Regions from separate parts of the Streptomyces sp. NBC_00400 genome, predicted to be linked through region 3. Evidence: riboswitches for the same ligand, from Rfam matches in the RefSeq annotation. Region 3 holds a riboswitch; each other region holds the start of a gene.
The links. A riboswitch is a leader RNA that binds a small molecule or an ion and turns the genes downstream of it on or off. The one in region 3 is predicted to bind cobalamin.

Region 1 (3,264 bases), 2.1 Mb from region 3:
GCTCGGGCTCACCGTGCACGAGGACGTCGATGCCGGCCTTCTCCTGGAAGGCGAGGACGTCGCGGATCTCGGCCTTGATGCGCTCCTCGTAGCCCGCGGCGTCGAGGCGTCCCGCCCGCAGGTCGGCACGGGCGGTGCGCAGTTCGGCGGTCTGCGGGAACGAGCCGATGGTGGTGGTCGGCAGCAGCGGCAGCCCGAGGTGGGCGCGCTGGGCCGTCGCCCGCTCGGCGTACGGCGCGCGGCGGCGGCCGTCGGTGTCGGTAATGGCGGCGGCACGCGCGCGCACCGCCGGGTCGTGGGTGATCGCGGAATTCGCCCGGGAGGCCAGGTCGGCACGGTTCGCGGCGAGTTCGGCGGCGATGGTTTCGGTGCCCTGGGACAGGCCCCGTGCGAGTGTCACCAGCTCCGCGGTCTTCTGCTTGGCGAAGGCCAGCCAGCGGACGATCTGCGGGTCGATGTCGCGCTCGACGGCCGCGTCCAGCGGCACGTGCAGGAGCGAGCAGGAGGCGGCCACGTCGACCCGGTCGGCGAGGCCGAGCAGGGTGCCGAGGGTGGTCAGCGACTTTTCCAGGTCGTTGATCCAGATGTTGCGGCCGTTGACCACACCCGCGACCAGGCGCTTGCCCGGCAGTCCGCCGACGGCCGCCAGCGCGTCGAGGTTGGCCGCGGCCGCGTCGGTGAAGTCGAGCGCCAGACCGTCCACCGGAGCCTTGGCCAGGACGGGCAGGGCGTCGCCGAGCCGGTCGAAGTACGACGCGACCAGGAGCTTCGGGCGGTCGTCGAGGGTGCCCAGCTCGCGGTAGGCGCGCGCGGCGGCGCTCAGCTCGGCCGGGGTGCGGTCCTGGACGAGGGCGGGCTCGTCGAGCTGCACCCACTCGGCGCCGGCGGCGCGCAGGTCCGCGAGGACTTCGGCGTAGACGGGCAGCAGCCGGTCCAGGAGGGTCAGCGGCTCGAAGTCGGCGGCCACACCGGGAGCGGGCTTCGACAGCAGGAGGTAGGTGACCGGCCCGACGAGCACCGGCCGGGCGGTGAGACCGAGGGTGAGGGCTTCGGTGAGCTCGGCGACCTGCTTGGCCGAGTCGGTGGTGAAGACGGTGTCCGGGCCCAGCTCGGGGACGAGGTAGTGGTAGTTGGTGTCGAACCACTTGGTCATTTCCAGCGGTGCGACGTCCTGGGTGCCGCGGGCCATCGCGAAGTAGCCGTCGAGGGCGTCGGCTGCGACGGCGTCGCGGTGGCGGTCCGGGACAGCACCGACCATGACGCTGGTGTCCAGCACATGGTCGTAGTACGAGAAGTCACCGGTGGGCACCTCGTGGATGCCGGCGTCGGCCAGGTGCTGCCAGTGCGAACGGCGCAGGTCCTTGGCGGTCTCCAGCAAGGTGTCCGCGGTGACGCGGCCCTTCCAGTAGCCCTCGATGGCCTTCTTCAGTTCCCGGTGCTGTCCCTGGCGGGGGTAGCCGTACACGGTGGCCCGTGCTGCCGCGGCTGCGGGCTTTGCTGTCACGGAACTCTCCTTCGCGAATACGTGTCATGAAGTCCCGGAGACGGAACGAGGCACGCGAAGGGATGACGAACCGGGCGGAACCACGGTGCGCTCGCGACGCACGTGTCCGCCTGGTGTGTACGCCGACCCGCCCTCGAGGTCACCGGGATAGCCGTCCACACATGGGGTGTGCACGGGCAACGGGCAGGTCTTCGGACTCGCGGGCGCGCCTGCCGGAGTCTTCCGGCGGGCACCTACTGGCCGTCGCTTCCCGGATCCGCGGCCCGGATCCAGTGCGTATGACGGCGGTCGTTCCCACTCACCGCTGCGGGGCAGTCCCGGATTTCCACCGGGTTCCCTCTTACGACGCGGCCCGTCTGGCGGACGGGGCGAACCAATTGCCCGGCCAGCGTAGGGCGTGATGCCCGTATCGGACACCTCTGTTCGCATGTCGGACTGTGAGATGAGACACCGGCGCGACGGGGTTCACACGCGACAGGGCGCGGAACGGCCCCGTTGCTCCGTTCCGCGCCCCGTACCGCACGCCCGCCGGGCCCTTCAGCCCGGCGGCGATCCAGGGCCCCTCAGCCCTGGTCGTAGGTGTGGAACCCGCGGCCGGTCTTGCGGCCGAGCAGCCCCGCCTCCACCATGCGCTGGAGCAGCGGTGGCGGTGCGTAGAGGGGTTCCTTGAACTCGTCGTAGAGGGACCGGGCGATGGCGGCCACGGTGTCCAGGCCGATCAGGTCGGCGAGCTTGAGCGGGCCCATCGGGTGGGCGCAGCCCAGCTCCATGCCCGCGTCCACGTCAGCGGCGGTGGCGAAGCCGGACTCGGCCATCCGGACCGCCGAGAGCAGATACGGCACGAGCAGGGCGTTGACGACGAAGCCGGCCCGGTCCTGGGACCGTACGACCGTCTTGGCCAGGGTGCCGGTGACGAAGTCCTCGGCTGCGGTGACCGCCGCCGGCGCGGTGTGCAGGGAGGGGACGACCTCGACGAGCGGCAGCACCGGCACCGGGTTGAAGAAGTGCAGCCCCAGGACCCGGTCCGCGCGACGGGTCGCCATGCCGAGCCGCATGACGGGGATCGCCGAGGTGTTGGTCGCCAGGATCGCCTCCTCGGCCTCGACGACCTTGTCGAGTGCGCTGAAGACCTCGGTCTTGGCCTCGGCGTTCTCGACGACGGCCTCGATGACGAGCTGCCGGTCGGCGAGGTCGTCGAGACGGCCCGTGAAGACCATCCGGGTCAGGGCGTCCTCCGCCGAGATGCGGTCCAGCTTGCCGCGCTGCACGGCGCGTTCGAGGGAGACGGCCACCCGCTCCCCGGCGGCACGGGCGGCTACCGCGTCCGCCTCGCAGACCACGGTGTCGAGTCCGGCGCGGGCGCATACCTCGGCGATGCCCGCCCCCATCTGGCCGCCTCCCACCACACCGACCCGTCGGATGCTCTGCCTCATGAGCGTGCCTCCGCGCGTCGGACGAGGTGCCGGGAGTAGGCATCGGGAGTGAAGAAGGGCGGCAACTCCCGTGCCATGGCTGTTCGTTCGAAGAGAGAGCTGACCTCCTCGACCTGAGCCCAGGGAAATTCGGCTCCCAGGGCGGCGGCCTCGTCGTCGAGCACGCGCAGTACCGTCTCCCGGTCGATGACCCGGTGCCGCAGCCACTGCCAGATCTGCACCCGGGCGATCTCGGCGGTCGCCGCGTCCTCCATCAGCCCGTTCACGGCGACCGCTCCGCTGCCCCGCAGCCAGGCGTCGAAATAGCGCAACGCGACGGCGATGTTG
Region 2 (3,264 bases), 600 kb from region 3:
TCGCTGCCGGGCTTGAGCAGGACGGGGTTCATCAGCGCGGTCGGCTCCACCCGCGCCGCGGCGGCCTGCATCGCCTGGGCCCGTCCGATCTCCGCGCCCTCGCGGGTGACGAACGAATTCAGGGACATGTTCTGCGCCTTGAACGGCGCCACCCGCACCCCCTGCCGGGCCAGCCAGCGGCAGATGCCCGCCGTCACCACGCTCTTGCCGGCGTCGGACGTCGTACCGGCCACCAACAGGCCACCGCCGACGGCCCCGCCCGATCCCTTGAACCGCCCGTTCACCGGGTCCTCCTCATGCGCCGGGCCCCCGGCTGTCGTGAGCCGTACGCGCCAGTGCACGCACGGTCCTGCGCGATACCGCACCCGCGGCCGGGCGGGCGGCAGCCACCGGGGCCCGCCGCAGCGCCCCGGCCGCCAGCCGCGCCGCCACCGTCGTCGCCAGCGCAAGGACGCTCACCCGGCGCGAGAGCCGCACGGCCCGTTCGATGTCGGGCACCGCGACCGGCGGCGCCCCGTCGTTGAGCACCGGCCGGTGCTCCACCCGCCCGCCATAGGCCAGCGTGCCACCCAGCCGTACGCCCAGCGCGCCCGCGAACGACGCCTCCACCGGGCCCGCGTTGGGGCTCGGATGGGCGCCGCCGTCCGCCCGCCAGGCCCGCAGCGCACCGCGCCGGTCGGGGCCCGCGAGCACGGTGAGGGCGGCGGTCAGCCGGGAGCCGGGCCAGCCGGCGAGGTCGTCGAGCCGGGCCGAGGCCCAGCCGAAGCGGCGGTGGCGCGGCGACTTGTGCCCCACCATCGCGTCCAGGGTGTTCACCGCCCGGAACGCCACCAGGCCGGGCACCCCGCCCAGCGCGCCCCACACCAGGGCGCCGACCACGGCGTCCGAGGTGTTCTCGGCGACCGACTCCACCACCGCGCGGGCCATCTGGGCCCCGTCCAGGGCCTGGGGATCGCGGCCGCACAGATGCGGCAGCCGCTCCCGCGCCACGTCCAGGTCACCCGCCGTCAGCGCACCGCCGACGGCCCGGGCCTCCCGGCCGAGCGAGGTGCCGCCCAGCACCGCCCAGACCGTGGCCGCGGTCAGCGCGATCCGGGCGCCGTCGCGCAGGGGAGCCGGGGCAACGGCCCGTACGGCGCGCTCCAGCAGCGCGGCCCCGGCGGCGGCACCGCCCGCACACAGCACGGCGTGCGCCGCTCCGTATCCGCGGTGATCGCGCCACAGCCGGCGTTCGACGGCGCTCGCGGCCCGGCCGAAGGCGGCCACCGGATGGCCGCGCCGCGGGTCCGCCGCGATCAGGTCGCCGAGAAAGCCGAGGGCCGCGCCGCACGCATATCCCGCGTGTTCGCCGCGCACCGGTCAGACCGCCGCTGCGGCGTGTCCAACGGGCCCTGTGGCGGCGGGCAGTGGAGATCTCGAAGGGCGGCCGGGCATGGCGGTGTGTCCTCACTCAGGGTCCGCGCCCTGGCTCGACGTGACGGCGACAAGAGTCTCCTGGCTCCCGGATCGGCGAGTCCTCCGGCCTTCCAGTCCCTGCGTACGTCATCCGACGTACGCGAGGCGGACCGTGGCCTTCGCTGGAGGAACGCTCCCCGGTGACAGTGGCGGGACCGCGCCGGATTCGCACCGGACTTCCTCAGCTGTCGCCGAATGGCTCCGGCAGTCCACCACGCCCCGCGATGCCCGTCAACTCGCCCTTGACCTGCAACGCTGCCCTGTGGCACGCGCTGTGGTGCACGCCACAGCGTGGCAGGAAGGTCACAGACGGTTGCCCATGCCCCTGATTTCACGTCACTATCTGGTGGTGCACGGTGGCGACGGGGCCGCCGGAAGGGGGCCGGGGGATGCCGCAGAGTGCTGACCGCCACGAGATCCGCCTCAGGATCACGGGCACGAACAATCCGGACCAGGACATCGAAGACCTCAGGGCCTGGCTGGAGCGCGAGCCGTGGCTGGACCGGCACGGCCACGACTGGCAGCTCCGGCCGCGGCCGGCAAACGAGAGCGACGACGGCCCCGGTGACATGGCCGCCGGCCTCGACGACCTGATCCTGGTCATCATCGGCGCCGTCACCGGCGAGATCACCAAAAGTCTCACCATCGCCCTGCAGGAGTGGCTGCGACGGCGCAGGGAGGAACGCGACACCGGCGAGCGGCCCGCCGTCGCGGTCGGGGCCGGTGACGGGGACCTGCGCGCGCTCGGCGACCCGGGCCCGGCCACCGCGGCCCCCGAACACCCCGATCCCGGCAGCCCGGCGGACGGGAGCGGCAGCACCGCCGGGGACTGAGCCGGATGTCCGAATACGACGCACGGGGCAAGGTCAACCGGGCGCTGCTGATCAGCGTCGACGACTACCGCACGCTGCGCCCGCTGCCCGCGGTGAAGGACAACGTCCGGAAGCTGGAGCAGGCCCTGCTCGCCCCCGGCACCGATCTGTTCACCAAGGGCGAGGTCGTCACCTGCCGGCCCCAGGAGCCCTGGGAGGTGGAACAGGCGCTGGACACCGTCGTCCAGGAGGCGCGCGGGCTGCTGCTGGTGTACTTCTCCGGCCACGGCCGGGTGGGCAGCGACGGCGGCAATCTGCACCTCATGGTCGGCGCCTCGGAACGCCGGCACAAGACCGTCTCCTGGCAGGACACGGTGCTGTCCTATCTGGACAACGCCCGGGCCGACCGCATCGTGATCGTCCTGGAGTGCTGTTACGCCGGCAACGCGAGCGAGGCCTTCCACTCCTGCCGCAACCCCACCTCGCTGCTGATGGCCGCGCAGCCCAACCGCCGGATCTTCAGCGGCGAGGAACCCACCGGGGGCAGCGTCTTCAACCGTGCCCTGGTCCAGATCCTGGAACGGGGCATCCCCGGCAAACGGTTCGTCACCTTCGAGGACCTGGTCCGGGCACTGCGGGAACAACTGGCCGGTGAACGCACCCCGATGGGCGACGTCTGGGAGCCGCGCTCGGCGAAGCAGAACACCGTCGACGACGTCATCCTGTCCTTCGCCACCCCCGAGGCCCGCCCGCCGACCCCGCTGCGGATCCGCTTACGCCGCCGCCTGAAGTCGTCCTTCCGGCGCTGGACCGGACTCCTGCTGATCCTGGCGATCATCCTCGTACCGGCCGTCACCGGCGTCGTCCTGCTCCGGCTCCCGAACGACGGGGCGCCCTGTCCGCCCGCCCTCGAACTGCGGCTGCTCACCGCCCCCGAGGCCGAACCCGCGCTGCGCCAGGCCGCCTTCGACTACGAGATGTCCGAGACCAACACCCG
Region 3 (3,264 bases):
TGGGAGATCGGCACGCTCGGCGAGTTGGCCGCGGCCCATGCGCAGCTCGTCGAGCGGGGCGCGCTGGTGGGGTCGAGTGATCATCTCGTCGCCAAGTCGCTGTACGCCAAGGACCCGGACGGCAACGAGTTCGAGGTGATGTGGCGGGTCCCGCGGGAGGACTGGCCGGGACCGGACCAGCCGGAGCGGCTGCGGCCACTCGATCTGGCGGAGGCGCTGCAGCGCTGGGGACCGGACCTGGCGACGGGGGCGGCGGCCGGTTCGGCCACCTGAAGGGGGGCGGTGCCCCGGCGCCACTACGGGTGCGCCGGGGACGTCTGCGGGGCGTGGGGCCCACGTGCCTCAGGCGTGTGGGGCCCCCGTGCCTCAGGCGTCCGGCGTGGCGGGCCCCGCCGAGCCCGTCTGCTCCGTCGGCCGGGTTCGCTCTGATGGTTCCGCCCGTTCCGCCCGCTGCGCCCAGCGCTTTTCGACGCCGGCCAGTCGCCAGTACGCCAGCGCCGCGGCCCACACCACCACGAACAGGCCGACGATGAGGAAGCCGACATTGTCGAGGTCGAGGCCGGAAATCCAGCCGGTCAGCGGGTCGTTGAGGGCAAGCTTCTCGTGCAGTACGGTCACCAGCTCGATCGTGCCGATGAAGAAGGCGACGGCGATCGACAGGCCGGTGATGGTGAGGTTGTAGTAGACCTTGCGCACCGGGTTGGAGAACGCCCACTGGTAGGCGAAGTTCATGAAGGTGCCGTCGAGGGTGTCGAACAGGCTCATGCCGGCGGCGAAGAGCAGCGGCAGGCACAGCACGGCGTACCAGGGCAGGCCGGCCGCGGCGCCGCTGCCCGCCATCACCATCAGCGTCACTTCGGTCGCGGTGTCGAAGCCGAGTCCGAAGAGGAAGCCGAGCGGGAACATCTGGCCGGGACGGGAGATCGAGCGGGTGAACCGTCCCAGAAAGCGGTTCATGAAGCCGCGCGCGTCGAGGCGCTGCTCCAGCTCGGCCTCGTCGTAGTGGCCGTTGCGCATACCGCGGAAGACCCGCCAGATCCCGGCCAGCGCGATCAGGTTGAGGGCGGCGATGAGGTAGAGAAAGCTCCCCGAGATCGTGGTACCGATCGTGCCGAGGATCTGGTGCGTACGGGACTCGTCGTTGAGCAGAGTGCCCGCGAGCTGGGCGCCGCCCGCCACCAGGGCCGCCATCGCGACGACCACGCTGGAGTGGCCCAGGGCGAACCAGAAGCCGACCGAGACCGGCCGCTTGCCGTCGGCCATCAGCTTGCGGGTGGTGTTGTCGATGGCGGCGATGTGGTCGGCGTCGAAGGCGTGCCGCATCCCGAGGGTGTAGGCGGTGACACCGAGCCCCACGCCGAAGACCTGGCTGCCCACGGCGTAGTGATAGGGCACCACGAGCAGGAAGAGCACGCCGAAGGCGATGACGTGCAGACCGGCTATGACGGCCATCAGGCCCGCGGTGCGGACGGTGTCCTGCCGGCGCCAGCGGAACGCCGCGGAGGCAGGGGTGGTACGGGTATCGGTGGACAGGGCCATCCGGCGGTCACTCTCCAGCACCTCGTGGATCACTTCGTGAGATGCCGTGGCCGGTCTCCTGGCTTAGGGGTACCTCCCTGCTCGTCAAGAGCTAGGGGGAGGGTGCACGCGCCCGCCCCGCCTTCCCGGCCGCGGGGCGCGGTCAGTGGCGCCGCAGGCGCGCCGTGCGCCTGCGGAAGGGGCGGAAACTCCCCGATCACAGTGGCGAGGGCCGCTCCGGTCTGGGACCCCAAGGTCCGTCACCGGATTCCCGAACACCACGGCCCGGTCACTCTAGCTGCCGCGGGGTGCTCGCTACCGCCCCGGTCGCACTTTGCGCCGGCGATCCCGGGGGCGTGGTCCGTGGCGGTGCCGTAAACCTCAGCAGTCCTCGGTAGTCCCCAGCAGCCCTCAGTAGTCCAGGGACGAGAGGAAGGCGTGGAGTTCGCGGTCGAAGAGTGCGGTGTTCTCCAGATTGACCATATGCGCCGCGCCCGGTATCCGGACTCTTCGGGCGCCGGGAACGGTCAGCGTGATCGCATGGGCGTTGGCGGAGATGTCCCTGCTGTCGAGGTCGCCGTCGAACACGACGGTGGGCACCCGTATCTCGCCCAGGCGGTCGGCGGCGCCGGCCTCAAAGGGCATACCGGCACCCGCGCCCTCGGCATGTACCTCCACATTGGCCTCGGCCGAGGCGCGCATCCGCTCACGGAATCCCGGGTGCACCGCGAAGGGGTCGCGGTGCGGACCGTCCACCCACATCCGCAGGAAGTGCTCGACATAGCGTTCCGCGCCGTCCGGTGCGCCGATCGCCGCCACCTGCGCCTTGATGTGTTCCAGGAGGAAGGGGTCGGTGAAGGCGCGGCCGCTGATGCCGGGGGAGGCGAGCGCGAGGGCCGTCACCCGCTCCGGGCGGGCTATGGCGGTGTCGAGCGCGACCCGCGCGCCATGGGAGAGGCCGACGAGGACGGCGCCGGGAACATCGAGGGCGTCGAGCAGGGAGCACAGGTCGTCGTGGTTCGCATAGTCCCCGGTGACGGTGGAGGACAGGCCATGGCCGCGGAAGTCGTAACGGATCGCGCGCAGGCCGGAGTTCACCAGCCAGGCGAACTGCTCGTCCCACATGTGCTGGTCGAGCATGCCGCCGTGGAGCAGCACCACCGCGGGGCCCGAGCCGGCCGTCTCGTAGAACAGCTCACCGTCGTCGACCGGCACGAGCCCGTTGTCGATCTCGGACCAGTCGGTGATTCCTCGGGTCATCTTGCGGGCCGTCCTTTGTGTGCCGGATGCGATGAGGTGGGCGTGATGGTGCCATTGTCGCCGCTCTTGCCGCTGCTGCCGCAACTGCCGGTTTCCTCCGGTGTCATGCGTGAGCCGTCCGCCAGCTGCCGGAACTCCTCGCCGAGCCGGTCCAGAACGTGCAGCGCCGTACGGACGTCCTCGGCGGACAGGTCGGCCAGCCGCTGCCTCAGCTCCGCCGCCTCGGATTCCCGGACGCCGCGTATCGCCTCCGTGCCTTCGTCGGTGAGCCGGATCAGGGACGAGCGGCGGTGCGCGGGATTCGGGGCGGTCACGACCAGGCCCAGCTCCATGGCGTGGTTCACCCAGCGCTGCACCGGCTGCCGGTCGAGCCCCATCCCGCGCGCCAACTGCGGCACGGTGCGCGGGCCTTCGGCGCGCAGCGCGTCCAGCAGCGCGTGTTCGCCGGCGGTCATGCCCGTGCCCGTCAGCTCGTGTTCCACCGCG

Region 1: it holds a riboswitch for cobalamin, as region 3 does, so the genes downstream of both, metE (5-methyltetrahydropteroyltriglutamate--homocysteine S-methyltransferase) here and OHS81_RS25920 (HoxN/HupN/NixA family nickel/cobalt transporter) in region 3, are expected to answer to the same signal.
Region 2: it holds a riboswitch for cobalamin, as region 3 does, so the genes downstream of both, OHS81_RS28505 (cobalamin biosynthesis protein) here and OHS81_RS25920 (HoxN/HupN/NixA family nickel/cobalt transporter) in region 3, are expected to answer to the same signal.

What each region holds. Positions count from the first base shown of each region.
Region 1 is NZ_CP107940.1:7,977,120-7,980,383, forward strand. It holds gene metE (5-methyltetrahydropteroyltriglutamate--homocysteine S-methyltransferase) at 1-1,504, opposite strand, end outside; cobalamin riboswitch at 1,670-1,897, opposite strand; gene OHS81_RS34935 (3-hydroxybutyryl-CoA dehydrogenase) at 2,068-2,937, opposite strand; gene OHS81_RS34940 (malate synthase) at 2,934-3,264, opposite strand, start outside.
Region 2 is NZ_CP107940.1:6,521,078-6,524,341, forward strand. It holds gene OHS81_RS28500 (cobyric acid synthase) at 1-284, opposite strand, end outside; gene OHS81_RS28505 (cobalamin biosynthesis protein) at 295-1,356, opposite strand; cobalamin riboswitch at 1,488-1,638, opposite strand; gene OHS81_RS28510 (effector-associated constant component EACC1) at 1,845-2,288, shown strand; gene OHS81_RS28515 (VWA domain-containing protein) at 2,294-3,264, shown strand, end outside.
Region 3 is NZ_CP107940.1:5,922,635-5,925,898, forward strand. It holds gene OHS81_RS25915 (VOC family protein) at 1-273, shown strand, start outside; gene OHS81_RS25920 (HoxN/HupN/NixA family nickel/cobalt transporter) at 367-1,572, opposite strand; cobalamin riboswitch at 1,571-1,816, opposite strand; gene OHS81_RS25925 (alpha/beta fold hydrolase) at 1,930-2,778, opposite strand; gene OHS81_RS25930 (MarR family winged helix-turn-helix transcriptional regulator) at 2,775-3,264, opposite strand, start outside.